Regions from separate parts of the Psychrobacillus sp. NPDC096623 genome, predicted to be linked through region 1. Evidence: riboswitches for the same ligand, from Rfam matches in the RefSeq annotation. Region 1 holds a riboswitch; each other region holds the start of a gene.
The links. A riboswitch is a leader RNA that binds a small molecule or an ion and turns the genes downstream of it on or off. The one in region 1 is predicted to bind S-adenosylmethionine.

Region 2: linked by a shared signal. The riboswitch ahead of metA (homoserine O-acetyltransferase MetA) and the one ahead of ACIQX2_RS04345 (methionine biosynthesis PLP-dependent protein) in region 1 are both predicted to bind S-adenosylmethionine.
Region 3: linked by a shared signal. The riboswitch ahead of mtnK (S-methyl-5-thioribose kinase) and the one ahead of ACIQX2_RS04345 (methionine biosynthesis PLP-dependent protein) in region 1 are both predicted to bind S-adenosylmethionine.
Region 4: linked by a shared signal. The riboswitch ahead of ACIQX2_RS15300 (bifunctional homocysteine S-methyltransferase/methylenetetrahydrofolate reductase) and the one ahead of ACIQX2_RS04345 (methionine biosynthesis PLP-dependent protein) in region 1 are both predicted to bind S-adenosylmethionine.

The regions. Positions count from the first base shown of each region.
Region 1 covers NZ_JBIWER010000001.1:918,589-925,978, forward strand. Annotated here, with positions in the region: gene ACIQX2_RS04320 (aldehyde dehydrogenase family protein) at 1-820, opposite strand, end outside; gene ACIQX2_RS04325 (TIGR00266 family protein) at 982-1,782, shown strand; gene ACIQX2_RS04330 (DUF2798 domain-containing protein) at 2,072-2,602, opposite strand; gene ACIQX2_RS04335 (TetR/AcrR family transcriptional regulator) at 2,880-3,443, opposite strand; gene ACIQX2_RS04340 (hypothetical protein) at 3,650-3,853, shown strand; SAM riboswitch class I at 3,935-4,041, shown strand; gene ACIQX2_RS04345 (methionine biosynthesis PLP-dependent protein) at 4,124-5,242, shown strand; gene metC (cystathionine beta-lyase) at 5,239-6,426, shown strand; gene ACIQX2_RS04355 (5-methyltetrahydropteroyltriglutamate--homocysteine S-methyltransferase) at 6,428-7,390, shown strand, end outside.
Region 2 covers NZ_JBIWER010000002.1:722,945-730,334, forward strand. Annotated here, with positions in the region: gene abc-f (ribosomal protection-like ABC-F family protein) at 1-884, shown strand, start outside; gene ACIQX2_RS08340 (methyl-accepting chemotaxis protein) at 1,047-3,053, shown strand; SAM riboswitch class I at 3,119-3,224, shown strand; gene metA (homoserine O-acetyltransferase MetA) at 3,301-4,209, shown strand; gene ACIQX2_RS08350 (NUDIX hydrolase) at 4,397-4,858, shown strand; gene ACIQX2_RS08355 (S-layer homology domain-containing protein) at 5,447-7,033, shown strand.
Region 3 covers NZ_JBIWER010000007.1:127,989-135,378, forward strand. Annotated here, with positions in the region: gene ACIQX2_RS17005 (ABC transporter permease) at 1-988, opposite strand, end outside; gene ACIQX2_RS17010 (sugar ABC transporter ATP-binding protein) at 990-2,495, opposite strand; gene ACIQX2_RS17015 (sugar ABC transporter substrate-binding protein) at 2,556-3,641, opposite strand; gene mtnA (S-methyl-5-thioribose-1-phosphate isomerase) at 3,662-4,699, opposite strand; gene mtnK (S-methyl-5-thioribose kinase) at 4,696-5,886, opposite strand; SAM riboswitch class I at 5,962-6,118, opposite strand; SAM riboswitch class I at 6,280-6,384, shown strand; gene mtnW (2,3-diketo-5-methylthiopentyl-1-phosphate enolase) at 6,499-7,390, shown strand, end outside.
Region 4 covers NZ_JBIWER010000006.1:27,155-34,544, reverse strand. Annotated here, with positions in the region: gene ACIQX2_RS15310 (protoporphyrinogen oxidase) at 1-866, shown strand, start outside; gene ACIQX2_RS15305 (nuclease-related domain-containing protein) at 983-1,930, shown strand; SAM riboswitch class I at 2,154-2,260, shown strand; gene ACIQX2_RS15300 (bifunctional homocysteine S-methyltransferase/methylenetetrahydrofolate reductase) at 2,334-4,193, shown strand; gene metH (methionine synthase) at 4,174-7,390, shown strand, end outside.

The sequences.
Region 1 (7,390 bases):
AGGCACTCCACAAAATACCCTCCACTGCCAATGATAAATCTGCATCATCCATTACAATTACTGCATTTTTACCACCCATTTCAAGGGAAACTTTCTTTAAATGACGACCACCAAGCTCCGCTACTTTACTCCCAGTGTCAGTAGAGCCTGTAAATGATATAACTTTTACTTCTGGATGCTCAATCATAGCCGTACCTACTTGAGAACCTGAACCAAATACTATATTAGCAACTCCAGGGGGTAATCCAGCTTCATCAAAGATTTTCGCCATTTCAAATGCCATCATAGGAGTTTCCGTTGCTGGTTTCCAAATGAATGCATTTCCTGCAACGATAGCCGGAAATGATTTCCACGTAGCAATCGCAACTGGGAAATTCCAAGGGGTAATAAGTCCAACGACTCCTATAGGTGCGCGAACACTCATCGCAAACTTGTCCGCTAGTTCGGATGGAGTTGTCTCACCAAATAAGCGACGACCTTCCCCAGCCATGTAAAATGCCATATCGATGCCTTCCTGTACTTCTCCACGGCCCTCTTCAATCACTTTACCCATTTCTTTTGTTAACACCTGGGCAAGATGCTCTTTCTTTTCTTTCATCAATCTTCCAATCTCATATAAATAATCCGCACGTTTAGGTGCAGGAACGAGTGCCCACTTCTTTTGAGCTTTTACTGCTGCTTTTACGGCAAGATTTACATCTTCCTCTGTTGATAGCTTGACCTCAGCTAGCCGTTCTCCATTCGCAGGGTTCAATACTGCCGTATACTCCGCACTCTCGTCGTCTTGCCATTTCCCATTAATATAATTTGTTAATTTCATTTTATTCCCTCTTTCTTTTAAAAATGTAAACGCTTTCACTACTTGTATTATTCGATAACAATTCTTAAAACCCTTTTAAAAATTTTGAAATTTTAGGATGAAACCTTTTAATCTTACTTTCGTATACTTAGTAGCTAAAAAATTTCAGGAGGAATGTGTTCATGAATAATCATGAAATTGATTACAAGTTATACGGAGACGACATGCAATTTGTAGAAATCGAATTAGACCCAAAAGAAACGGTTGTTGCAGAAGCTGGTAGTTTAATGATGATGGAAGACGGCATTTCCATGGAAACTATTTTCGGTGATGGCTCATCTGGTTCTGGTAATAGTGGACTTATGGGTAAATTAATGGGTGCAGGTAAACGTATGCTTACGGGAGAAAGTTTATTCATGACAACGTTTACTAATACCGGAAGCGGAAAAAGACATGTTTACTTTGCATCACCTTATCCAGGCAAAATTATTCCTATGGACTTGAGTCAATACCGTGGCAAAATTATTTGTCAAAAAGATGCGTTTCTTGCTGCTGCTAAAGGCGTTACGATTGGCGTAGAATTTCAGCGTAAATTAGGAGCAGGGTTCTTTGGTGGCGAAGGTTTCATCATGCAAAAGCTTGAAGGCGATGGTCTTGCTTTTGTTCATGCAGGAGGAACGATTCATAGAAAATCACTTCAGCAAGGCGAGGTTTTACGCGTAGATACTGGATGTCTTGTAGCAATGACTTCGGATGTAGATTATAATATCGAAATGGTAAAAGGAGTAAAAACTGCCTTATTTGGTGGAGAAGGATTATTCTTTGCTACTCTGCGTGGTCCAGGTACCGTATGGATCCAATCACTGCCGTTTAGCAGATTAGCTAGTAAGGTGTTTGCTGCTGCTCCACAAATTCCAGGTGGCGGTTCTAAGGGTGAAGGAAGTATCGCAGGTGGATTGTTTGATCTTCTAGGTGGAAAATAAATATAAGTATCGAAGAATGACTTTTTTAGAGTCATTCTTTTTTTGTTGGATTAAGAATTGTTATTGTTGCGTAAACTGGCTTAAATGTTGTGTGTACCCGGCTAATGTTGCGTATATTCCTTCCTATTTTGCGCATCCCTAAATGTATGTTGCGTATAATAAATTGTTGCGTAAACTGATTTCAATGTTGCGTACACGCGGCTTATTGTTGCGCATATGCCTTCCTATGTTGCGCTCTCACATATTTAATAGAAAAAAAGCTCAGACAATAAAATTGTCTGAGCATTTTTTAGTTATTTTGTACTTCTGGTACAACTTCCTCAACTTCTACTGGAGCTTTGCCATCTTGAGACTCATGTAATTTCACCATTGCAAAACGTGCGATCGGTTGAATTATTAAGCTTTCGGCAATGAGCACAATTACAAAGTTACGTGGCCAATTTTGAATCCAATTGCTGAAAACTTCAGTACTAAATCCGTTTCCTACTATATCACCAATAAACGTCATAGCGGCTGACATTCCTAACACAGTGAAAAGAATACGGAATAAGATTTTAGCATTAAAACTGTCTGTTGGTTTCGTAAATTTCGCCACTAAAGCTTCTGCAATACGTCCGAAAATTGTTGGTTCAATAATCATAACAATAATCCAAATAATCGGTAGGACCTTCAATATTTCCATTAATATCCCTACGTTAAATTCTCCTTCAGCGATAATGACACTAAATGATGTCATGAACAAAACTGTTAACGTAGAAATAATAGTGCCATACAAAAGGCCCTCTTTCCCGTTTCTTGGTAATCTTTTTTCTAAATGCATACTTAAATTATCTCCCTTTCAAAAAGCTAATTTTAGACCTTTGGAATGGTATAAGGTAAACAGTGACGATTGTGTAATAGTTGATAACGTTATGGAGGGAAAACGTTTGAAGTGTCGATAAATTCTTTATTTAATATCCTAGATAAAAACCATATTGTGATGGTTCTCGAGGACTAAAGATAGTACTTAGGTTCCTAAGTGCAATATTAAAGGCTGTTTCAATAAACAGCCGACAATTCCTACTATATAACAGAATCTTCATTACCTAATCTGTTTCTTAATAAAAACTCTTTAATAAGGTAGGTAATAGTTTTGCAATTGTTTTTAAAGGTTCGGTCGATTGTTGGGTCAAAGAAAGCATCATTGCTCCTTCAATTGATGCAGTCAATAATAATGAAATAGAAGCAGCCGTTTCATTCGAAAACCCATCCTCTAAAAGTTTATTACAGTACATTCGCTCAATCTTTTCATATAAATCACTGCAAGCTGTCCGGACAGGCTCGCTCATTGTAGCCATTTCACTAACAATGCTGCTAAATGTATAGCCACTAATAGTTCCATCCTTCTCAAAACTATTAACTAACTTGTTAATCATTGAAACTATGGCATCTTCAGTTGTTGAATGCTTACTGAATATATATTTAATATCTGACGTAATACCTTCTTTTAAAACGTGTAAACAAGTAAGTAGCAGTTCATCTTTGCCATTTGGAAAATGATGGTATAGAGCTCCTTTTGTAACATTACAGGCTTTCAAGATTTCATTGAGTCCAACAGCTTTGTAGCCTTTTTGCTGGAAAAGTGTTGTAGCAGTTTCAATCAAGAGTGATTTAGTATCCATATCTGACTCTCCTCTCCGACATACCGACTGGTCTGTTTTAAATAATAACAGTTTTTTAATATTATTCTAGTATTTTGTTTATTTAATTAAATGAAAGCGTTACCAAATCAATCCGCAGATTGTTTATGTACATTCCCTTCACCTCCATATAATAAATGAAGGAACGGTATGTCACAGGGTTCCTACAATAGGACGGGAGGTGTGTCATGTTGAATTCTTCTACAAGTATATGGGTTGGTTTGTTGGGGATTGTCTTAGGGGTGCTTGGTTTCTTTTATGCTCCACTTTGGTTAGGTGCTGGAGCAGTTCTATTAGGGCTAGCAGCATTAGCTTATTCTTACAAGTTAGTAGTAGGCTGGATATCTTTAATACTAGGGGTAATTGTTTTAATATTGACATTTTTGACATAATAATAATTAAAAAGCGTATTGTATTAATATCCACTACGTGTTAAGCTTATTTAAATTTAAAACTTTGATAATTTCATATATTTCTTATCCAGAGAGACGGAGGGATTGGCCCGAAGATGTCTCAGCAACCAGCCAAGTTGAGGTATGGTGCTAATTCCAGTAGACGTTTACCGTCTTGAAGATAAGAAGACAAACTTCGATATTTACTTGAGGGTTCTCTTCTTATTAGAGAATCCTCTTTTTTATTTTAATTGTAAAGGATGAATATTTATGACAAAAAACAGTATTGACACACAGCTAGTACAATTGGGAAATCATAGTGATGAAAAAACCGGGGCTGTAAACCCACCAATTTACCTATCCACTGCTTACAAGCATAATGGAATCGGGCAATCTACAGGATATGATTACACGCGTACAAAAAATCCAACAAGAGCTATTTTAGAAGAAGGAATCGCTAAACTAGAAGGCGGAGACGCTGGTTTTGCTTGCAGTTCGGGTATGGCCGCTATTCAATTGGTGCTATCCCTTTTCCGTTCAGGTGATGAAATTATTGCTCCTGAAGATTTGTATGGAGGAACGTACCGTCTATTTAACCAGTACGCAGACTCCTATAATATTCGTACTACATACGCAAAGTTTGAATCCGCCGCTGAAGTAAATGCTTTGATTACAGAAAATACAAAAGCCTTATTTATCGAAACGCCAACTAACCCTTTGATGCAAGAAATCGATATTCAACTATTTGCGGATGTAGCAAAAAAACATAATTTATTATTAATCGTAGACAATACGTTCTTAACCCCATATTTACAGCGACCAATTGAATTAGGTGCCCATATTATCATCCATAGTGGGACCAAATATATTGGGGGGCATAACGACGTTCTGGCAGGATTAGTTGTTACAAAAGGAACCGAACTAAGCGAACAATTGCAAACTAACCACAATGCTGCAGGTGCTGTTCTTTCCCCTTTCGATTCTTGGTTATTAATAAGAGGGTTAAAAACGCTTCACCTACGTATGAAGCAGCATGATGCAAATGCTAAAAAAATTGCCGAGTTTTTAAAACAGGAAGCTACCGTTAAAGATGTATTGTACCCCGGTATTGGTGGAATGTTATCATTCCGTTTACAGAAAAGCGACTGGGTTGCTCCTTTCTTAGAAAGACTTCAACTAATTGTTTTCGCAGAAAGCCTTGGTGGTGTGGAAAGTTTTATCACGTATCCTACTACGCAAACACACGCGGATATCCCTGAACAAGAACGGAACGCACGAGGCGTTGATAATAGCCTACTTCGTTTTTCGGTCGGAATTGAAGATGTAGAAGATTTAATCGCAGATTTAAAACAGGTATTGGATACCTTAGAAAGCGAGGCTACAGAATGAGTAATTACAAAGAATCGTTGGAAACTAGTCTAATTGTTGCATCTACACGAGGAGATTCAGAGATAAAAACTGGAGCAGTCAATGTCCCTATCTATTTATCCTCCACTTTCCATCAAGAAGGCTTTGATGATTTTGGACCTTATGACTATAGCAGATCTGGAAATCCTACGAGAGATGCACTTGAAAAAACCATTGCGGAATTAGAGGGTGGTGCGAGAGGATTGGCATTCGCATCGGGTATCGCTGCAATTTCATCCGCATTTATGCTTTTGTCCTCTGGTGATCATATCGTTATCACCGAAGATGTTTACGGTGGTACTTTCCGTTTTGTCACAGAAGTCTTGCCTCGTTTTGGAATCGAGCATACTTTTGCAGATTTTACTGATTTGGAGGCAATTGCAAATGCAATACAATCTAATACAAAACTAATATACATTGAGACGCCATCGAATCCACGCTTAGGTATTACAGATATTCCTGCTGTTGTCGAGCTCGCGAAATCTAATAATTGTTTAACTTTTTTAGATAATACATTTATGACACCTATTTATCAGCGTCCACTAGATTTAGGAGTTGATATAGTTTTACATAGTGCAACAAAATTTTTATCTGGACATAGCGATATTATTGCAGGACTTGCGGTTACAAAAGACGAGGAATTAGGAAAGCGGTTAGCGTTTATCCAAAACTCATTCGGCGCAATTTTAGGGGCACAAGATTCATTTTCTTTAATACAAGGCATCAAAACATTAAGTGTACGTTTTGAGAAATCTGCGAATTCTGCACAAAAAATAGCAAACTATTTAAACGAACATGATTTAGTGGAAAAGGTCTATTTCCCTGGCCTCTCGTCTCATCCTGGATATGAAACGCATAATAGGCAGTCTAGTAGTGCCGGTGCAGTTCTTTCCTTCCGTTTGCCAAATAGGTCTCTTGCAAAGTCTTTTGTTGAGAACGTTAAAATCCCTGTATTTGCGGTAAGTCTTGGTGGAGTAGAATCCATTCTCTCTCATCCTGCTCAAATGTCGCATGCTGCGATGCCTAAAGCCGAACGAGAAAAACGTGGAATAACAGATGGTCTTTTACGCTTTTCAGTTGGGTTAGAAAATGTAGAGGATTTAATCTCGGACTTTGAGCAAGCATTGGCAATTGCAGCCAAACAAAATGAGAAAGTAGGAATATGAAATGTCAAAATCATTAGTTGTAAATTCACCATTCAAAGCAGATCATGTTGGAAGCTTTTTACGACCAGCTCGCTTAAAAGAAGCTCGACTACAATTTGAAAATAACGAAATAACTGCAGATCAATTAAAGCAAATAGAAGACGAAGAAATCACAAAACTAGTAGCAAAACAAAAGGAAATTGGACTTCAGTCTGTTACAGATGGAGAGTTTAGACGTAAATGGTGGCATTTCGATTTCCTCGGTGGATTTGATGGCGTAGAATTTTACGATACAGACAAAGGGCTAACTTTTAAAGGCGTGCAAACTAGAGCCCACGGGGTTAAAGTAAATGGGAAAATTGGATTTAGCACTCATTATATGATTGAACACTTCAAGTTTCTTCAAGCTATTGCTGGTGATGCAGTAGCAAAATTCACCATACCTAGTCCAAATATGTTATTGTACCGAGCTACCATTGAAGATGGCATTTATTCAAACCAAGAAGAATTGTTTACCGATTTAGTAGTTGCTTATCAAGGTGTGATTCAAGCATTGTACGACGAGGGTTGTCGATACCTTCAAATTGATGATACTTCTTGGGCAACAACTTTTTCTGAGGAAGGAATTGCATCCTTAAAAGAAAAAGGTCTTCAATTGGATGAAGCATTGGCATTATCAGCACGTGCTATTAATGAGTCCATTACAAAACGTCCCAAGGATATGTTAATAACTATGCATATTTGCCGAGGAAACTTCAAGTCAACGTATATTACAAGTGGAAGCTATGAGTTAGTTTCGGAAACTATTTTTGCAGGATTAGATGTAGATGGTCTATTTCTAGAGTTTGACGACGAACGTTCAGGTGGATTCGAACCACTTCGTCATGTTAACCGTTCAGATTTATCAATTGTATTAGGGTTAATCACATCTAAACATGGAGATTTAGAAGATGCTAAGCTTATTAAAAATAGAATTGCTGAAGCT
Region 2 (7,390 bases), on a different contig from region 1:
GCAAAGAAGTAGTTAAGATGAAGAATGTAAATAAATCATTCGGAGAAAAGGTTCTATTAGATAATGCGCAGTTCAATGTTTTTTGGAAGGATCGAGTGGCAATTGTTGGTCGAAACGGCTCAGGTAAGTCCACTATATTAAACTTGCTCCGTGGTGAAATTCCTACTGATCATGGAGAAGCACATTTAGGTAGTAATGTCCGTGTAGGATATTTATCGCAGCATTTTGAAATTCAGAACCCGAAGGCGAGGCTAATTGATGTCTTTCGTAGTGAGTTAAATATGGTGGAAGGTGATGCGCGCCATATACTTGCGAAGTTTATGTTTTATGGACCAGAAGTATTCAAGAGAATAGGTGATTTAAGCGGAGGAGAACGGATGAGGCTTCGCCTGGCACAGCTTATGCATCAAGATATAAATTTACTAATACTTGATGAACCGACGAATCATTTAGACATCGATTCGAGAGAAGTGCTCGAGGATGCCCTTGCCGATTTTGATGGAACTATTTTGGCTGTATCCCATGATCGCTATTTTCTAAATAAGTTATTTCCTAAAACTGCCTGGTTAGAGAATGGCCAGCTAACTACTTTTGAAGGAACATATGAGTGGGCTAGAGAAAAGTGGGACGAAATGCATTTTAAACAAGTGGTAGCAGATACAAAACCGAAAACAGCCAAAATTGCACAGCCTACGAACAAAAAGGAAAAAGAAAGCTCACTAGAAGAAAAAATTTCAGAGATAGAGCATGAAATTAGTTTATTAAAAGTAAAAATAGAAATAGAAAGTGATTGGGAAGTATACGAAACGCTGCTGGAATCTATTCAGTTGAACGAACAAAAGCTAGAAATACTCCTGATGGAATGGATGGAGAAAGAAGGATGAAAAGTCTAAAACACGTTGAAAAATCAAAGATTTGCAAAAATTTAGCGAAAAGTATTAACTAGACATCAAATATCTCGTATTGTGCCGATATAATAGTATAAATATGCCCTATATGAACAGTTCATATAGGGCATATTCAATACACAGAGAAGGAAGTTGGAAATGGGTAAATCTATAAAATGGAAGATAATTATTACGGTAATTGTTCTTATTATTGTGAGTATGATACCGCTAATATTAATCAGTACGAGTACAATTAGTAAAAAGACGGAAAACGAACTAATCGATCAGAGTCAAGTTATAATCAATGAAATGTCAGCAACAATTCAGAATTATTTAGCTGCATATGAAAAAGGAATACTGCAATTATCGACTTCCAACGATATATTGGATTTTCCAAATAGTGCTAAAGCTACTGATGAGGTCTTAACTAATCAATTAGAGAAAAATTTAGATACTAGATTTAATGAATTTAATTCTTTATATGATGCGGTGGCTTCTGTCTATATAGCCTTGCCGGATAAAACGATCGAAATAATTCCAGAAGCCGATCTAGGTGCAGATTTTGACCCTACATCCAGGGAATGGTATAAAAATGCTGTTTCCAACAAAGAGAATTTCAGCTGGTCTAAACCTTATGTGGATGTTGCTACTGGAGAATATGCAATTTCAGGTGCTAAAGCTGTTATCAGAGATGGGCAAGTGGTCGGAGTTCTTGCTATTGATATTTTACTGTCGAAGTTAACCGAAAAAGTCGCAAATAGTGAGTTAGGCTATGAAGGTTATCCGATTATTGTAGATGCAGATGGTAATGCTATTGTTCATCCGACACTATTTGGTGAAAATCTATCTGAGCATTCAGCTGTTAAGGAAATGCTCAATAGTTCTTCTGAAAGTGGTGAGATACATGAAGCAACAGAAGGAACCAATAATATTACTGTATTTACAACCTTGCCAGGACTGGAATGGAAACTGGGAGCGGTTTATGAGGAGAATAAAATAAATCAAACTTCAGATAGTATTCGTAACTTATTAATAATAATTATATTAGCTATAGAGGCAGCAGTAGTTATTGTCTTGTATTTCATCATCAGTCATATTTTAAGACCAATTGAGCACCTGAAAAAATTAATGGACTCGATAGCTGAAGGGGATTTAACCGTTCAAGCAAATATTAAATCTAAAGATGAAATAGGTCAGTTAGCAACTAACTTTAATAAAATGGCTACAAGTATGAATGAAATTATACAAGTAGTAAAAGAGTCTGCTAGTGATGTACAAACCAATTCTGAAAGCTTAAGTGCAGTTGCAGAGGAAACAAATGCTTCTGCAGAGCAAGTTTCTTTAGCTGTGAGTGAAATTGCTGAAGGTGCCTCAAAATCTGCAGAAGATGCAGGAGAAGTTACGGAGAGCTCTGTTCACTTAAGTGAGCAAATAAATCTGATTAACGAAAAGTCAGTCGTGATGACTGATATAGCTACAAAAGCGAATTCCATGAATACAAATGGACAAAGTCAAATGAGAGAATTAAAATCATCATTCGAAAATTGGGAGTCTAATCTCACTTCAATGTCTTCTCTATTTTCAACATTAGAAATTAGAGTAAAAGCAATTGGTGGTGTGATGGAAACAATTATGGAAATCTCTGCACAAACGAATTTACTCGCGTTGAATGCAAGTATAGAAGCTGCCCGTGCGGGTGAACATGGTAAAGGATTTGCTGTTGTAGCGGATGAAGTGCGAAAACTTGCAGAGCAGTCGGCAAAAGCAACAGAGGAAGTAAAACAAACTATTACTGAGCTACAGAGTGAATCTCAAATCGTTGGGAAACAAATGATAGACACTATTAAAACGTTCCGTGAACAAGGATCTGTTGTTATTGATACAGAAGTGACATTCAGTGAAATATCATTACTGATGAATAATTTGCAAGCTTCTATTGATTCCGTGTCTATAGAAATCGAACAGGTTTCTAATTATAAAGATCAAGTAGTAGATACAATTCAAGTGATGGCAGCAACTTCGGAGCAAACTGCTGCAGCGTGTGAGGAAGTAAGTGCTTCCTCCGATGAGCAATTACGAGCAATTCAATCGGTGGCAGAAGCATCAGAGACATTAACAAGTTTGAGTGAAAAACTGGCGAATACAGTAAATCGTTTCAAAGTTTAAAAGAAGTTGAATTATTCGAAAACACATGTTAATATTTTCTAATGAAGAACAATATAATTAAATAACTCTTATCAAGAGAAGCTGAGGGAAATGGCCCGTTGAAGCTTCAGCAACCTCTGACTTGTCAGAAAGGTGCTAACTCCTACAAGATAATTTCTTGAAAGATAAGAATCGAGAGCAAAACGTTCACCCTCTTTTCTTATTTTATAGGAAAAGAGGGTTTTTAAATTTAAAGGGGGAGAACAATTTGCCAATAAATATTCCTAAACAATTGCCGGCAGCTGAACATCTAAAAAAAGAGAAAATATTTATAATGGATACCGATCGAGCAATAGCCCAAGATATACGCCCATTAAACATCATTATTTTAAATCTGATGCCCGAAAAAGAGAAAACCGAACTTCAATTACTACGATTATTAGGAAATACATCGCTACAAGTAAATGTGACTTTTTTACATATGGCAACCCATGATTCCAAAAATGTGAGCAAAACTCATTTGGATACTTTTTACACGACATTTAACAAAATTGAACATCGAAAATATGATGGAATGATTATCACTGGTGCGCCAATCGAGCATTTACAATTTGAGAACGTTAATTATTGGAGTGAAATGACGAAAATAATGGATTGGTCCAAAACGCATGTAACGTCCGTTCTGCATATTTGTTGGGGAGCACAAGCAGCTCTTTATCATCATTACGGAATCGGAAAATACGACTTGCCTAAAAAATGTTTTGGGGTGTTTAACCATTGTTTAACCGATCCAACTGTACATTTAGTTCGAGGATTTAATGATGAGTTTAATGCACCAGTATCACGTTACACAGCTGTTTCCTACGAGGAGATTAAACAAGACAATCGGCTATTATTATTATCAAGTTCAGAGGATGCAGGTGTTTTCCTAGTTATTTCGAAAGATAAAAAGCATATTATGATTACTGGTCACTTAGAATATGATGCAACGACACTTGCTGACGAATATAAAAGAGACATCCATAAAGGTGTAGAGATAGACGTTCCGGAAAACTATTATCCAAACGATGATCCATCACAAAAACCAAAGAACTCTTGGCGCTCTCATACTCATCTGTTATTTTCTAATTGGTTGAACTATTATGTGTACCAAGAAACACCTTATGAATGGGAATGACCTCAGATTTTTAAATTGCTTGTTCACTTGCTATAGGTTAGCAAGAATGGAAACATTTAAAGTTAATGCAATGGTAGTAGATTAAATATATAGAAGGTATAGATAACATCTTCAAAATTTAAAGACCTGTCGAATTCCACATCAAAATCCTATTTACAAATCTCAGCAACTAAACAAGGAGGATATGATGAGTTACATACAAACAATTCGAAAGTTAATTGGAAATGAAATGCTTATGACTGTAGGTTGTGGAATTATAATTGAAAAAGAAAATCAAATTTTATTACAACATCGTACGGATCGAGATGTTTGGGGTATTCCTGGAGGCGTAATGGAGCCTGGAGAATCATTTCTTGAAACTGCTTTGCGAGAAACATTTGAGGAAACGGGTTTAAGAGTTGAACAATTACAGTTGTTTGGTCTTTATTCAGGTGAAGATGGATTTGCAGAATATCAGAATGGAGATAAAGTTTTTAGTGTCCAGATTATATTCCATTCAAGCAGTTTTTCAGGAGAATTACTTCATAGCTCTGAAGAAAGTCATGAACATCGATTCTTTTCCAGTAATAACCTACCTCATTTGAACTCGCATCAAGAGCGATTCATTCAGGATTGGGTAAATCAGGTGAACTTGCCGGTAATTAGTTAATATAACTGAATATAATTAGTCAAAATAACGACCTATCTCTAATACAGATCAGTATTTCCCTTATTCAACTAACTGGTTCTTTAGTAAAACGATTAAATTCTGATAAAAGATTAACATAAACAGGGGGAGACTTAATTCATAGACTATTTGAGCTTTGTCTTATTTGGTGATTGCGCTTCAAATTGTTTCTCCAAACACTTACCGATGAAGGAGGAGCTATCAAAAAGATACCCGCTGTTTCAGTTAAAGAGGTACCATGTTCAATCATGTAATTTAGTACGTCTATTTTAAACTGATGTGTGTAATTTTTATATTGTTTTACGAATGCTTCAGAAAAACTGTACCCCAATTGTTAGAAAGTATCTAACAATTGGGGTACAGTTCATTTTGTTCTTTTTTCACGGTCAAAACCAACATTCAGTGTGAAATGTTACACTCAAAATATCTGGTAGCTCAAATTTCAAGCTACTTCAATGTAATAGAAATGGTTTTTGCCTGCTATATAACTAAATATAGGACATTTGATACGAGAAATTGATTAGTTCTGTCGCTATAATAAATAGAGTTTGAATAGAGAGGAAGTTTTCATTGAAAAGGTTATTACACGGCTTGATGGCTGTATCATTGAGTCTTGCCATATTTGTTATTCCTGCTGTATCAGCCATAGCTGATGGATTCCCAGATGTCGCGAGTTTTAATAAAGAGATTGACTATTTGACCGAATTAAAAGTAATCAATGGCTATTCAGATGGTACATTCCGGCCATCCGCGAAACTTACACGTGCACAAGCGGTTGTCATGATTATGCGGTCGATTGGTATGCCAGAATCTGTAGCACATATAAAAGATCCAGGTTACTATGATGTCACGCAATCTAGTTTCGGCTATAAAGAAATTTTAGTTGCCTCGAGTGCAGGGATAATAAGTGGGAAAAGTAAAACTCATTTCGATCCAACAGGGCATATCACGCGTGCCGAGATGGCTAAAGTGGTCGGAAACGCTTTTAAACTGGAAGGTGTGTATGAGCTAGGATTTAAAGATGTCTCTAGAGACTACTGGGCATCCTCATATATCTCATCATTGGCTACAAACAATATTACGGTTGGATATAATGATGGAACGTTTCGCCCAACACAGCCGATTGACCGTGCCCAATTTTCAGCATTCCTTGCGCGAATCATGAAGCCAAATTTCCGCCCATCCACAGGAAAATCAGCCCATTCCATCCTAGACCTGGCAGTAGAATCATCATCCATCGTAGATCTAGTAAAACATCCCCATAAGCCGATTGTTTACTATATTGATGGGAAGTCCAAATCACTTGTCATGCTAAACGTAGAAACGAAATCGAAAAAGGTTGTGGAACTGACACATCCTGCTGAAAAGCTCGTGATTAAAAACGGCAAAATTTTTGTTACGCAATTAATACAAGCAAGAAGCCCCTATAACTTCATGGAGACCCAAAAAGGACTCATCAATGTGTACGAGGCTGAAGATCTTTCTTTCCTAAAAGCAGTAAATGTTAATATCGATCCTTTTGATATCGCTGTGGATGACGCAGAAACACTGATTATTTCTTCAGGTTCGGACCAAGGCATCAGTTCAGAGATTCATACGTATAACTGGCAAACATCAGAACATTTATCATCTGCCAATCTCTTCCCGCAACAATTGATTGAACTGTCACCAACACAGAACAAAGTCTATTCGGTTGCTAGTTCTCATTATACCGGTAAAATGGAAACATTTAGCTTAAGAGAAGGTAAAATCAGTAAGGAAACCATGGTACCTCGATTCTTTAATACGATGAAATTGAGGGGCTATACACAAATGTCCCCTGACGGCAATGTTATTTATAATGGAGACGGGACAGCATACGCATCAAGCAGTATTCCCTCTGAAGATCTGGCTCCTCTTGGTAGGCTTGCGACTCCATTTACAACGATGACGTTTGATGAAACAGGAAAAAACATATATTTAGCTGATCAATCAGAACAGATTTCAGTTTATAAATACAATACTTTAGATCCAACTTCTAATCTGCGAGCATATGGCAAGATTGATCGACTCGTTTATGTAGAGGAAACAGAAGAACTTTATGCTTTTACTAAATTTAAACACGAAGGTGCCAAGACAGAATCCATTTTGTTGGAACGTTTTAAATTTGGAAAATAAAGAACAAAAGCGCAAGCGCCTATGTTAGCCCCGAAAAGCGATGAAAAAATTGCAATAAATTCACTCTTTTTCTTTATTCTTAAGTCTGAAGCGACACTGGCGCACTAGGCGCTGGAGTCTGGACGGAGAATTAGAAAGTTATCCATATACTAAAGGTGCGTATTCCCACTGACTAAATCAATGGGAATATGCACTTTTTTCTATTTGTGCGTGATCTCTGAGGAGCAAAGTATTCCCAAGTGGATTTACCCCAAAAGGTTTATTAGGTGCGAAACTTTTCTAGCTCAAAAAGGGAATAGAGTTGATACTGTAAAATGGAACTGACAAAAAATATGGAAGTTTTGTAACTTATAGAGA
Region 3 (7,390 bases), on a different contig from region 1:
TTCTAGAAAAACGTTTTTTCGCATAAATGTAAGTTACTGCTAGCGCCGAAACTAATACTGTTCCTTTAATAATATCAAAAGCATAATAAGGTAAGTTTAATATGGTTAGTCCGTTAAGTAAGATTCCAATTACTGCGGCTCCAAAAAAAGTTCCCAGTGCATTAGGTTTCCCAATTCCAAGTACGGAATAGCCAACAAAGACTGCAGCAACCGCCTCCATTAAAAGTGGAGTGCCGGCATCAATTTGACCTGAACCGACCCTTGCAGTGAATAATACTCCTGCCAATGACGCAAAAATACCGGAAATGATGTACGCGATGAATTTCACTTTACGAGTGTTCACACCTGACAATGTTGCAGCTTCCTCGTTTCCACCAGTCATATATAATATACGTCCCCAGCGTGTATGATTCAGAACAATATAAGCTACTATCACGAGTATTAACATTATCCAAACAGGTACAGGTAAACCAAACAATCTACCTTGGCCGATCCAGAGAAATGCTTCTGAAAATTGTCCCGGGGCAGTTCCACCAGAGGTAAGTGGCATATTATTGTAAATGGAGTATCCCTCTGTATAGGTCCGATGAAAGCCAGCGACAATATACATTGTACTTAATGTTGCTAGTAAATCAGGAATACCTAAAATTACAATTAGAAAACTATTAACTAATCCAACTAATACCCCTACAAGAATAGGTACAATTAATACAAGCCATAAAGGCATCTCATACCAAACCATTAATGATGCGGTCACGACTGTTGATAGCGACATAGTGGAACCAACACTTAGGTCAAAACCTCCTACTACAAGTGTGAAAGTTACTCCTAATGCCAAAAGGGTTACGATTGAAATTGAACGCAGAATGTCCGTAAAATTTGCATATGTAAAAAAAGCATCGCTTATTGAACTAAAATAAATAATAATACATATAAGCAAGGCAATAGCACCAAACTTAAATAGAAAATTAACTCCTGTTTCTTGCAACTTATTCTTCCTTACCTCCGCTTGCATATAGCAAAATCCTTTCCTGGGTCGCTTCTTCCCGTGACAGTTCCTTCACGATTTGACCATCATACATAACTAAAATGCGATCAGAAATTCCTAGAACTTCATGAATTTCACTTGAAAAGTAAAGACAGCTCTTTCTTTTTTGGGCAAATTCACGCACTAACCTATAAATATCTGTTTTTGCCCCAATATCTACACCCTTTGTTGGCTCGTCGAATAAATAAATAGCCGAATCTAGGGAAGTCCATTTGCCTATAGCAACTTTTTGCTGATTTCCTCCACTCAAATAAACAAGCGGTGTCTCTGTATTGCTTGTCTTAATTTGTAATCGCTCCACGATCTCTTTCGCAAAGGACTTTTCTTTCCGTTTATTCATAAATAAAAAACGAGAAAAATTTTGTAAATTAGGAAATGATGCGTTCGTTTGTAATGCTTCATGAACAAATAGACCTTCTTTTCTTCTTTCTTCGGGAATAAGAGCCATGCCTGCTTTGATCGCATCTTTTGGATGCTTTATTTTTAAGGTGTTTCCTAAGACTTCAATAGTTCCTTCTGTATGTGGTGAATATCCAAATAACGTTTTAGCTAACTCTGTTTTTCCGGCCCCTACAAGCCCGACAATACCAACAATTTCTCCTTCGAACACGTCAAAAGAAATATCCCTCAGCTTTACTCCGTCTGATATTTTCTTCACACGAAGTAGTGTATTTCCTAATGTATGTTTGCGAACAGGGAAATCTTTACTATAAGAAGTTCCAAGCATAGCTTCAATAATCTCTTCCTGTTTAGTTTGAGAAGTGCTATATGTCCCGACAAACTTACCTTCTGCCATAACCGTTATCCGATCACAGATTTCAAATACCTCTGGTAGTCGATGAGATATGAATATACATCCTACTCCACTTTCTTTTAACCTTTTAATAACTGAAAATAACTTAGTAGATTCGTGAATTGATAGGGGTGCCGTTGGTTCATCGAAGATAATAATCTTGGCAGAACTAATAATCGCACGCGCTATTAACACTAACTGTTTTTCTGCTAAAGTAAGCATAAACGCTGGTTTTTCTACTGGAATGTCCTCCGCCTGTAATTGCTTCAAGGCATCACGTGCTTCGCTATTTAGTTTCTTTTTGGAGATAAACATACTAGTTCCAGCAACAATCGAATCTAGTAATATATTTTCCGCAACCGAAAGTTCTGAAACGATTGCAGTATCGACCTCTTGATATACACAATAAATACCATGGTCCTTCGCTACTTTTGGAGTGCGTATACGTAGTTTTTCTCCTTCTAACAAAATCTCTCCCATGTCTTGCTCATATACACCTGAAAGTATTTTCATAAGCGTACTTTTTCCAGCACCATTTACACCAAGTAAAGCATGCACTTCTCCTTTATGAAGATGAAATTCAGCTTTTTGCAAGGCATGAACTTTTCCAAATGTTTTATCTATAGCTTTCATGGAAAGAAAAGGATTTGGCATGGATTTCTCCTTTCTAAGAAAAAGCTGTCCCATTAAACAGGACAGCTTAAATCTTATAAGTTATCTGTTGTCTTCTAATGCTTTTAATTCATCTGTGTAACCTTGTTCGCTTGCTCCCCAGCCGTCAATATAGTCACTCAGTTCACTGGTAGTTATTGTTTTCTCCGGTAATTTAGATGCCTCTACAAAAACTGGTTCTAATACGACTTTTTCCTCTACATTACCTCCGTTAATTTTTTGGTATAAATAACGTACTTGAATACGACCAATATCCTTAGGATCTACTGCTGCCGATGCAACCCATGGACTATTGTCTTTTTGAATCATCTGTAAATCTTCATCACTCATATCAATGCTATATACTTTAATATCTGTACGTCCTGCTTGTTCTATTGCGCGTACTGCACCTTTTGCAAACTCATCCCAAGCAGCCCAAACAGCTGTAATTTCACCTTCATTTGGATATTTTTTTAATACTGCTTCCATTTGTGATTGAGTATCTAAAGCTGTATTTTGTGTTGCTGCACCGAATGTTGCGATTTCTTTAATCCCTGTATTCTCACCAAGAAAGTTTTCATAAGCTACTTGGCGTCTTTCCATTGGTGCAAAACCTGCAACCCATATTTTTACGATATTCGCTTCACCATTTGAATCTTCCGCTAGTTTCTCTAGCGTCATTTGCGCCATTTTTTCATCGCCTTGCTCTAAAGAAGTTACTCCTTCAACTTCTACTCCCGCATCAAATGCGACAACTGGAATTCCTTTTGAGACTGCATTCTCCACTCCTTGGTTTAATGCTTCCTTTGTACCGTGATCTATTAAAATACCGTCAACTCCTTGATTCACCGCTGCATCCAAATTGGAAGCCATTTTAGCCAAATCACCATCAGAGGTGAATACTGTTACGTTTCCACCAAATTTCTCTACTTGTTCTTTCACACCTTCAATATATTGAGCTGAAAATGTGCCTAAATTTTGTTGCATTACTAATGCAATTTTCTTTCCTGCTAGTGCATTTTCCGAAGTCTCTGCATCTTTACTTGAGTTAGATGACGCTGCTTCCCCATCACCTTTTGGCTGACAAGCAGCTAATAAAACCCCTATTATTAAGATCGTGAATAGTAACCAATACTTATTTGTTCTCATAATCCTTCTCCTTTTTCAACTTAATTGACTAGTTTCGTAGATATATTTTCAATGTAGTCGGGATAAATAATTCCTTTTTCTGTAATAATGGCAGTGATATATTTAGATGGTGTCACATCAAAAGCTGGATTAAACACCTTCGTGTCCATTGGTGCAATAGCCTTGCCATTAATATGTGTAATTTCCTCTGCTTTCCTCTCCTCAATTGGAATTTCCGCACCATCGTTTATAGACAAATCGAATGTAGAGGATGGTGCAGCCACATAAAATGGAATTGAATTTACGGAAGCTAGAATAGCCAAGTTCAGAGTTCCTATCTTATTTGCGGTATCACCATTTTTTGCTATCCGGTCCGCTCCGACTATAATTGCCTCGATTCCTTTTGCCCCGATTGTGTGTGCAGCCATACTATCGGTAATTAGTGTCACATCGACACCTGATTGCTGCAGCTCCCACACCGTCAACCTGCCACCTTGAAAGACAGGTCTAGTTTCACATGCGAATACCTCAAACTTTTTGCCGTGTTCCTTCCCTAGATGGAACGGAGATAAAGCAGTACCATACTTTGCAGTGGCAATCGAACCTGCATTGCAAATAGTCATTACCTTCGTTTTATCTTCCAGTAAAGTAAGGGCAAATTCACCAATATTCCGACAGGACTCTTCGTCTTCCTTATGTATTTTCCTTGCTTCTTCCACTAGTAGCTGCTTTGCACTCGTAACATTATCAACTTGATTTACTACTTTCAACAATCGCTCAAGGGCCCAAACTAAGTTGACAGCAGTTGGTCGAGATTCGCCCAAGTAAGTTGCATCTTTTTTTAATGTTTCTAGAAAATCTTTCATCGAATTTGTTTTATAATTTTGTGCCTCCAGAGCTAATCCATATGCCGCCGTAATTCCAATAGCAGGAGCACCCCGGACTTTCAGAGTAATAATTGCATCATAAACGTCTTTAAGTGTTTCTATTTTTAAATAGACAATTTCATGTGGAAGCTTCTGCTGATCTAAGAGTACTAACTGCTTATCTTCCCATTTAATCGATAATGGTATAGTCATTGTTGAATTTCTCCTAATAACTCAATTACCGCATCGATTGAGTCTATTTGATTACGTCTAACTATTAGTAATTCTCCGGCATTAAGCGTTTGTTTTTTTAGTAAAATTCGTTGCTCTTGGTTTACAATGCTATCTAAGTCTTTGACATGTGCCAATCCAATTGTTCTACGAATAAGTTCACACCCTGCAAAACCTAATGAATCATGAAATATTTTTTCCAATACAAATGCATCATAGCCTTCTATATCCTTAAAGGAATCGAATTCACTCTGTTTCAAAAAATCTGAAAATTTGGTCGAGAAAATAAGCCATGTGTTTTGTATATGATCGTTAATAACCTCACGTTGTTCGCCTTCTCTTGTAATGGATTGAACGATTAAATTTCCCAAAAACAAGCCTATATCAAATCCAATAGGACCATAAAAAGCAAACTCTGGATCGATTACTTTTGTTTCTTCTTCACTTGCAAATATACTTCCCGTATGAAGATCTCCATGCAGTAAAGCCTCTGCCTCTGTCAAAAAGCTTCGTTTTAGTTTTGCCACTTCGAGCTTTAATAAATGGTTATTCCAGATAGCCTCGACCTCTGCTTGTAATGCAGGTTCAAAATCATTTGTTTCATGATCAAAAAAAGGATCCGTAAAGATTAAGTCTTCTGTGATCTTACACAATTCTGGATTAGAAAACTCTACAACAAGCGCCTTTTTTTCAAAGGGGTGAAGTGCAAAATCAGAAGTATTAAAAAGTGTTAATGCTAGATATTCTCCAATATCGGTTGATAATTTAGGATATGATTCACCTTTTATCAAACCCTCCCGTACTATTTGAAGATGTGACAAATCTTCCATTACCGTTATAGCTAAATCTTCATCTGCTGCATAGACTTTGGGAACAAGACCAACTGCATATTCTCCATGTTTTTGTAAGGCAGTTGCTTCAATCTTTGCCCTTTTCAGCGTAAGTGGCCAACTTTCTCCAACGACCTTTGCATAGGGTAGTGCCTGTTTAATAATAATTCCTCGTTTACTCACTTGATCCGTTATATGGAATACATAGTTTAAGTTTCCATCGCCAATCTCTTTGCAAACTAATGGAGCTTCGTTTGAGAACAAGGATAATTCCTTTGCCAGTGAAATTGCCGTTTCTTCCGTTAATGATTCGTATTGTTTTGTAGTTACTACCGCCATTACTTTCTCCCTTTCATTTACAAAAATAAAAAACCTCTTTCAAAAGAAAGAGGTTTAGAATAAGAGATTCTGAACCTCTTATCTCTCAGAAAGTAAACTTTCTGATGGAATTAGCACCGTGCCTTACGGAATTTTACATTCCGGCGCATAAAGCGCCCCGTCTCACAACGGTATTACGGTCGGTTGCTGGGCTTCATAGGGCCATTATCCCTCCGCCTGCTCTTGATAAGAGTACGTTACAACTATTTACGATTGATTAGAATCCTAGCATATTAGAAAAAGTTATGTCAACTGTTTTTTTGAATAAAAATAAATTTAAATTTTCTTATTGACAGAATTTTTATACCATGGAATAATCAATATTATTTATTAAATACTTTAACCGAATATTTTTTCTTATTTAGAGCAGGTGGAGGGACAAGCCCTATGATACCCGGCAACCGATTCAATTTTGAACACGGTGCTAATTCTTGCAGCTAACAAGCTGAGAAATAAGAAGTTGTTAGACTATTAACCTCTTCTTATTTGAAGAGGTTTTTTTAATGTCATCTGTCCAGCGCTAGTCAGGGCTTGCATAGGCGCTTGTGCATTTATAAGTCAGGAGTGAAATAAATGAGCGGAGTTACTGCACACTATCAACTATATGGAAAAGCTGGATCGTTTGAAAGAAAGGCGAAAGATATTGCACTTGGTTTGACTATTGGTTCTTGGACCACTTTAGCCTTGTTAGAACAGGAGCAGCTAAAAAAACATAAAGGAACTGTACTATCCGTTACGGAATTTAAGGATATACTTCACCCAATTAATCCTGAAAAGGTGAAAGGTGAAATTAAAATATTCTACCCTGCAGCAAACTTTTCGGCTGATATACCTGCAATTTTAACTACAGTCTTCGGCAAACTATCCTTAGATGGTGAAATAAAACTATTAGATTTAGAATTCGATTCAAGTCTATTGTCCAGTTTCCCAGGACCTCGCTTCGGCATTCAAGGCATTCGAGAAAGATTAGGTGTTTTTGAACGTCCGCTTGTCATGAGTATATTCAAAGGGGTCATTGGGAGAGATATCGAATTTTTAGCCGAACAGCTTAGACAACAAGCGCTTGGTGGAGTTGATCTTGTAAAAGACGATGAGATACTATTTGAAAATCCTCTAACTACTTTTGAAAAGCGTATATCTGCTGGTCGAGAAGTGCTAAATCAGGTGTATGAAGAAACCGGACACCGTACGCTATATGCAGTAAATTTATCTGGACGTACTTTCAAATTAAAGGACAAGGCTAAAAAAGCGCGAGAACTTGGAGCAGATGCACTTTTATTTAATGTTCATGCTTACGGATTAGATGTTCTTCAGGAGCTAGCAGAAGACGATGAAATTCAATTGCCACTCATGGCTCATCCCGCTTATAGTGGAGCATTTACTTCTTCCGCATTTTATGGAGTTTCAACGCCATTAGTTCTTGGAAAACTCACTCGATATGCGGGGGCAGACTTCTCGTTATTCC
Region 4 (7,390 bases), on a different contig from region 1:
ATTTGGACAAGCTCACTATTGCTACAACTCTGCCTTACTTAATTGATTATAAAAATAAGTACGGCAGTATTATTAAAGGGTTAGAGGAAAACAAAGCGAAATTTCAAGCTGCCGCAAACAAAAAGTTTATTTCTTTCCAAAATGGGCTTTCCACTCTTATCGATCGCTTAGAGGAAGTGCTGAGCGAATCTACGATTATAAAAGGTGTGGCAACGCAAAAAGTGGAAAAGAAGGATGGCCGATATATGGTTTTATTGGCTAATGGAGAAATGATTGAAGCAGATAGTGTAGTGCTCGCTGCACCTCATCAAGTGGCGCAGGAAATTCTTCAGGATGACCAGTTGGATACTGATTTCGACAAGCTTAAAAATTCATCCCTTATTAGCATCTACCTCGGCTTTGATATTCCAGATGAACAGCTTCCAGCAGAAGGCACCGGTTTTATCGTCTCTGAAAATAGCGATGTGAAATGTAATGCTTGCACTTGGACAAGTCGTAAATGGACACACACCTCTAAGGACAATCAATTGCTTGTTCGAATGTTCTATAAGAGCGCAAGTCCAGCCTTTGAAAGTATGAAAAATATGACTGAAGAAGAGCTGGTAGAAGTTGCCCTCCAAGATATTGAAATGAGCATGAAATTAACGGGCAAGCCTCATGTAATAGAAGTAACAAAATGGAACGATCAAATGCCGAATTATCATCTCGCACATGGAGGGGCGATTCAATCATTAACAGCTAAAATGGCAAATTCAATGCCAAACGTATTGCTTGCAGGCTGTTCTTATTATGGAGTTGGAATTGTCGCTTGTATCAAGAACGGTAAAGAAACAGCAGAAAATATAATCAATTCAATAGTTGAGTAAGTTTCCGGGCCAAAATTCAATTTTGGCCTTTTTTTTATGGGGAAAATGGAATAGTCGGTTATTTAGTAAAATTTACATTTTCTTTAGTTGTGATACGATGCGGGTGGAGGTGATTTGTGCTGAGAGATATGGATTCACGAGAATACAATTTAATTGGTCTCCAAATGTTAGGGAAACGTTTAAATGAAACACATCCGCAAAAGGAAATAATTATTGCAAAAGCAAAGGCCGCAAAAGCTGGTTTGCATGGAGAACGTAAAATAAGTGAAGTGTTTGAAAAATATACATTTCCTTTTGAATACCTTCTGGTAGAAAACATTGGATTGAATTCAAATGGTTACTTTCAAATGGATGCAATTTTTCTTACTCCCTATTTTTTGGTGATTCTAGAAAGTAAAAATATAAACGGAAAGTTATTTTTCAAACAAAATCCTGCAATGTTAGAGAGGGAAACAGCCGAAGGAAAAATCGATGTTTTTGAAAGTCCAGAAATTCAATTATCAAGAAATATTTATTTACTTCAAGAATGGCTTGGTAAACAAGTAATGACTATCCCAATACACGGAGTGATTGTTCTGAGCAATCCGAAAGTGAGAGTAATAGAACCCCCGAAAAAACATAGTGCTATTCTTCCACAAACTATCCCAGTCTACTTACGAAATCTTCCTCGTGAAAATGTATATTTTGATTCGGGTGATATGGAGAAATTTTGCAGTCAAATAAAAGTCGGTCAACAAGCCTATATTCCCTTTCCAATGTGTGTACGCTGGGGAATTAATCCTGAAGACCTGCGGAGTGGAGTCTGCTGTGAAAACTGCAATTTTCATGGAATGATAAAAAGAAAAAGTGGTTGGATTTGCCCTAGCTGTGGTCATTTCGATAAGTTTGCACATGAAAAAGCTATTAGAGATTGGTTTATGCTAATTAGTGATACTATAACGAACAAACAATGTAGAACATTTCTCCATTTAGAATCAAGCGAGATCGCACATAGACTTTTGCAATCAATGAATCTAATCCAGACAGGAACTTCAAGAAATAGAAAGTATAAGTGGGTTTGGTGAAAGAAACACCTGAAAGTTTGTTAGAATCACCTGAATGTAGAAGAGAATCACCAGAATGTACTCAAGAATCGCCGGAATGTCCAATAGAATCACCCGAAAGAACCAAAAAATCACCGGAATCGCCCCCGCCATCCCCAAAAAATCAATAGAAAATTCAAAACACTCTTGACGCTTTAGTTGAATAAAGGTACGATATGTCTAATTAGAAAATTGAATAATGAAATTCTTATCAAGAGAAGCCGAGGGACTGGCCCTACGACGCTTCAGCAACCAGCCATATTGGTCAGGTGCTAAATCCAGCAGACTTTGCAAAAGTTTGGTAGATGAGAAGGTAGTATCTTGCATACACGTAAAGCCTTCTTTTTATAGAAGGCTTTTTTATATGGGAAAGGATGGATACAGGATGGGTTTATTAGAAAAATTGGAGACGTCAATATTGACGGCCGATGGAGCGATGGGAACACTACTTTATTCGTACGGTATTGACTATTGCAATGAGGAACTAAATATTCAGAAGCCGGAAATTATTGAGAAGATTCATCAGGACTATATTGTGGCTGGAGCAGATATTATTCAAACGAATACATATGGGGCGAATGCCATTAAACTGGCGCGCTACGGATTAGAAAATCAAGTAAAAGAAATAAATGAAGCGGCCATCCAAATTGCGAAAAGAGCTGCAGCACCGGGCAATCAATTTGTCCTCGGGACGATTGGAGGTATTCGTGGGATACGAAAAAGTGATGCCACACTCCAAGAAATTATCCATTCACTTGACCAGCAGGCACTCAACTTATTAGCCGGTGATCCAGATGGTCTATTACTCGAAACCTATTATGATTTGGAAGAATTAAAGACTACTGTGACTCATCTTCGTACACTAACGGATATCCCAATCATTGCCCAAGTATCTATGCATGATCCTGGTATTTTGCAAAATGGCTTATCGCTGAATGATGCACTACATCAGCTAGAAGCAATTGGAGCGAACATTGTGGGAGTCAACTGTCGACTCGGTCCCCATCATACCATTCAAGCGTTTGAGGGAGTAAAGCTTCCGGAAAAAGCATTCCTATCAGCTTATCCCAATGCCAGTCTGCTTGATATAGATGAAGGAAGAATTGTCTATGAGTCTGATGCAGATTATTTTGGGAAGGCTGCGTTATATTTGAGGGATGCAGGGGTCCGATTAATAGGAGGTTGCTGTGGGACGACACCAAAGCATATTGAAGCAGTGAAAAAACATATTGGTCATTTAGCGCCTATTACAAATAAAGTAGTAACGAAGAAAAAGCCGATCATTATTCAAGATGCCAAGCCGACTAACACAAAACCGTTACATGAAAAGGCGAAGACAGAACGAACGATTATCGTAGAATTAGATACCCCTCGTCACCTTGATACAACTACCTTTATGGAAGGGGCGGAAAAGCTATATGCGGCTGGAATTGATGCAGTGACGATGGCAGATAATTCACTGGCTTCTCCACGAATTAGCAATATGGCAATGGGTTCGATGTTAAAGTATGAAAATAATATCCGTCCACTTGCACATATTACATGCCGTGACCGTAATTTAATCGGTCTCCAATCTCATCTTATGGGACTGGATGCACTTGGCATTCATGATATTCTTGCGGTAACTGGAGATCCAACCAAAATCGGTGATTTCCCAGGTGCCACGAGTGTTTATGATGTATCTAGTTTAGAGCTACTTCAGCTGATCAAACAATTAAACGAAGGAATTTCTTTCTCAGGAAAGTCACTTCGTAAAAAAGCGAACTTCTCTGTAGCCGCTGCATTTAATCCAAATGTTCGTGTGCTTGATCGTGCAGTTAAGCGACTTGAGAAGAAAATTGAATGTGGAGCAGATTATTTTATCACTCAGCCTGTTTATTCAAAAGAAAAAATGCATGAAATATATGAAGCCACAAAACATTTATCGACGCCAATTTTTATCGGAATTATGCCACTAACTAATAGTCGGAATTCTGAATTCCTTCATAATGAAGTGCCCGGAATCAAGTTGTCCGAGGAAGTACTGGAGCGGATGCGTTTATGTGGGGAGGATAGAGAGCGTGCTACTGCAGAAGGTATTCAGATTTCGAAGGAACTAATCGATACTGCAGCGGAACTATTTAACGGAATTTATATTATTACACCATTTTTCCGATATGACATGTCCCTTGAGTTAATTCATTATATTCAAGAAATTGATCGTAAGAAAGAGAGAGAATTCAGCTATGTCCAAACATCTAATTGAGCAACAACTCCAAGAGAGAATATTAATAATTGATGGTGCAATGGGAACGATGATTCAAAATGCGGATCTTAGTCCTGAGGATTTCGGAGGAGAAGAATACGACGGCTGTAATGAGTATTTAAATATCATCAAACCGGATGTGATTGAACATGTCCACCGTGCATATTTAGAGGCTGGAGCAGATATCATTTGTACGAATACTTTTGGTGGCACTCCAGTAGTGTTAAATGAATATGATCTTGGTGATCAGGCGCATGATATTAACTTTCGTGCTGCCAAGCTTGCAAAGGTCTGTGCAGAGGAATATTCTACGTCTGATTGGCCGCGGTTTGTAGCAGGGGCGGTGGGACCAACGACCAAAACGTTGTCAGTCACTGGTGGTATTACATTTGATGAACTTACAACCGACTTTTATGTGCAGGCAAAGGCTTTAGTAGAAGGTGGAGTAGATGTTATTTTATTGGAAACTAGCCAGGATATGCTGAACGTAAAAGCTGCAACAATTGGTATTAATCAGGCATTTGAGGAACTGGAAAAAGAGCTGCCAATTATGATTTCTGGAACTATAGAGCCAATGGGAACGACACTTGCGGGACAAAGTATTGAAGCATTTTATATTTCCATCGAGCATATTAAGCCACTTTCTGTCGGCTTGAATTGTGCGACGGGTCCTGAATTTATGACGGATCACATTCGTTCGCTATCGGAACTATCAGATGGCTACATAAGCTGTTACCCAAATGCTGGGTTGCCAGATGAGGAAGGACATTATCATGAATCACCGGAATCACTATCTAAAAAACTCCGTGGTTTTGCAGAAAAAGGCTGGTTAAATGTGGTTGGTGGATGCTGTGGAACGACACCAGCTCATATACAAGCAGTGCGTGAGGCAGTAAAGGATTTAGCACCACGTAAGCCTGCAGAGACAGGTCGCCAAGGACATGTCGTATCTGGCATCGAACCTCTTCAATATGACGAATCCATGCGTCCGTTGTTCATAGGAGAACGAACAAATGTAATAGGCTCTCGTAAATTCAAACGTTTAATCGTTGATGAAAAGTTTGAAGAAGCCTCTGAAATTGCACGAGCACAGGTTAAAGGTGGAGCTCACGTTATCGATATTTGCCTAGCGAATCCTGACCGAGATGAACTGGAGGACATGACTAACTTCATGAAAGAAGTAGTGAAAAAAGTGAAAGTTCCTCTTGTTATTGATTCGACGGATGAGAAAGTGATAGAAGCAGCACTTAAGTATTCGCAAGGAAAAACAATCATCAACTCTATTAACTTGGAGGATGGTGAAGAACGCTTTGAAGCGGTAATGCCTTTAGTGAAAAAATACGGTGCAGCAGTAGTAGTTGGTACCATTGATGAAACTGGAATGGCGGTAACACGAGAGCGGAAGTTAGAAATTGCAGAGCGTTCTTATGATTTATTAGTAAATAAATGGGGACTTGCACCAGAGGATATCATATTTGATCCACTTGTTTTCCCAGTCGGAACAGGGGATCAGCAATACATCGGATCAGCAGTAGAAACGATTGAGGGCATTCGTCTAATAAAAGAAAAAATGCCACGAGCATTGACTGTTTTAGGAGTTAGTAATGTATCCTTTGGTCTTCCACCAGTTGGTCGCGAAGTATTGAATGCTGTTTACTTATACAACTGTACGCAAGCGGGTTTAGACTATGCCATTGTAAATACGGAGAAGCTTGAAAGATATGCTTCTATTCCTAAACAGGAAATCGATATGGCCAATGAGCTATTATTTACAACGACCGATCAAACTCTTGCTGATTTCACTGATTTTTATCGTGATAAAAAGAAAGAGAAGACCGAGGCTGATATTCCAAAAACAGTGCCAGAACGTCTTGCTTATTATGTTATTGAAGGAACGAAAGAAGGGCTGATCCCAGACTTAGAGGCTGCACTTCAAATGTATGACGCACCGCTAGATGTCATTAATGGTCCATTGATGAAGGGGATGGCCGAGGTAGGTCGTCTATTTAATGACAATCAGCTAATAGTTGCTGAGGTTCTGCAAAGTGCTGGTGTGATGAAGGCATCTGTAGCCTATTTGGAGCAGTTTATGGAGAAAAAAGAGGATGATTCTGGTAAGGGCAAAATCGTTCTTGCGACCGTTAAAGGCGATGTGCATGACATCGGAAAAAACCTTGTTGATATTATATTGAGTAATAATGGATATAAAGTAATTGATGTAGGTATCAAAGTAACTCCTGCAACTTTGATAGAGGTTATACGGAAGGAAAAGCCTGATATGATCGGACTTTCTGGACTACTTGTAAAATCTGCCCAGCAAATGGTCATCACTGCGCAGGATTTTAAAGAAGCAGGTATTGACGTACCTATACTTGTAGGGGGAGCGGCACTTTCCCGTCGTTTTACAGAAACGAAGATATCGGCTGAATACGATGGTCCAGTCCTATATGCGAAAGATGCCATGCAGGGACTAGACCTTGCCAATCGATTGCAAAATGAAGAGGATAAAGTGACTTTGTTGGGTGAGCTAGAAGTTCAGCAAGAGAAACGAAAAATAGCGGAAGCCAATCGAGCGAACAAACAGGCGGTAGCTGTTTTAGAAAAACCAGTGAAAACTGTTCGAGAAGATGTTCAGGTATATGTACCAAAGGATGTTCGACGTCATCTATTAAAAGATTATTCGGTTTCCCACCTACATCCATATGTGAATATGCGGACACTAATTGGTCATCATTTAGGGTTAAAGGGGTATAACGATAAATTATTAGTAGAGGGTGATGAGCGTGCAACTGGATTGCATGAATTAGTCACAGCGTACTTAAAATCCGACATTCTGAAGCCACAGGGCATGTATCAATTTTTCCCTGCCCAATCAGATGGCGACGATGTAATAATTTATGACCCAGTCGATGCAAAAACAGAAATCGAACGATTCACATTCCCTCGCCAATCCGTCGAGCCATTCCTTTGTTTAGCCGATTATTTAAAATCGGTGGATAGTGGAGAAATGGACTACGTAGCATTTATGCTAGTAACCGCAGGACATGGAGTTCGTGCGGCAGCGGCAGAACTGAAGGAACAAGGTAAATTTTTGGAAAGCCATGCGTTGCAGGCAACTGCGCTTGAATTGGCAGAAGGTTTTGCCGAACGTATACATCAAGAAATTCGAGACCAATGGGGATTCCCAGACGCAACGG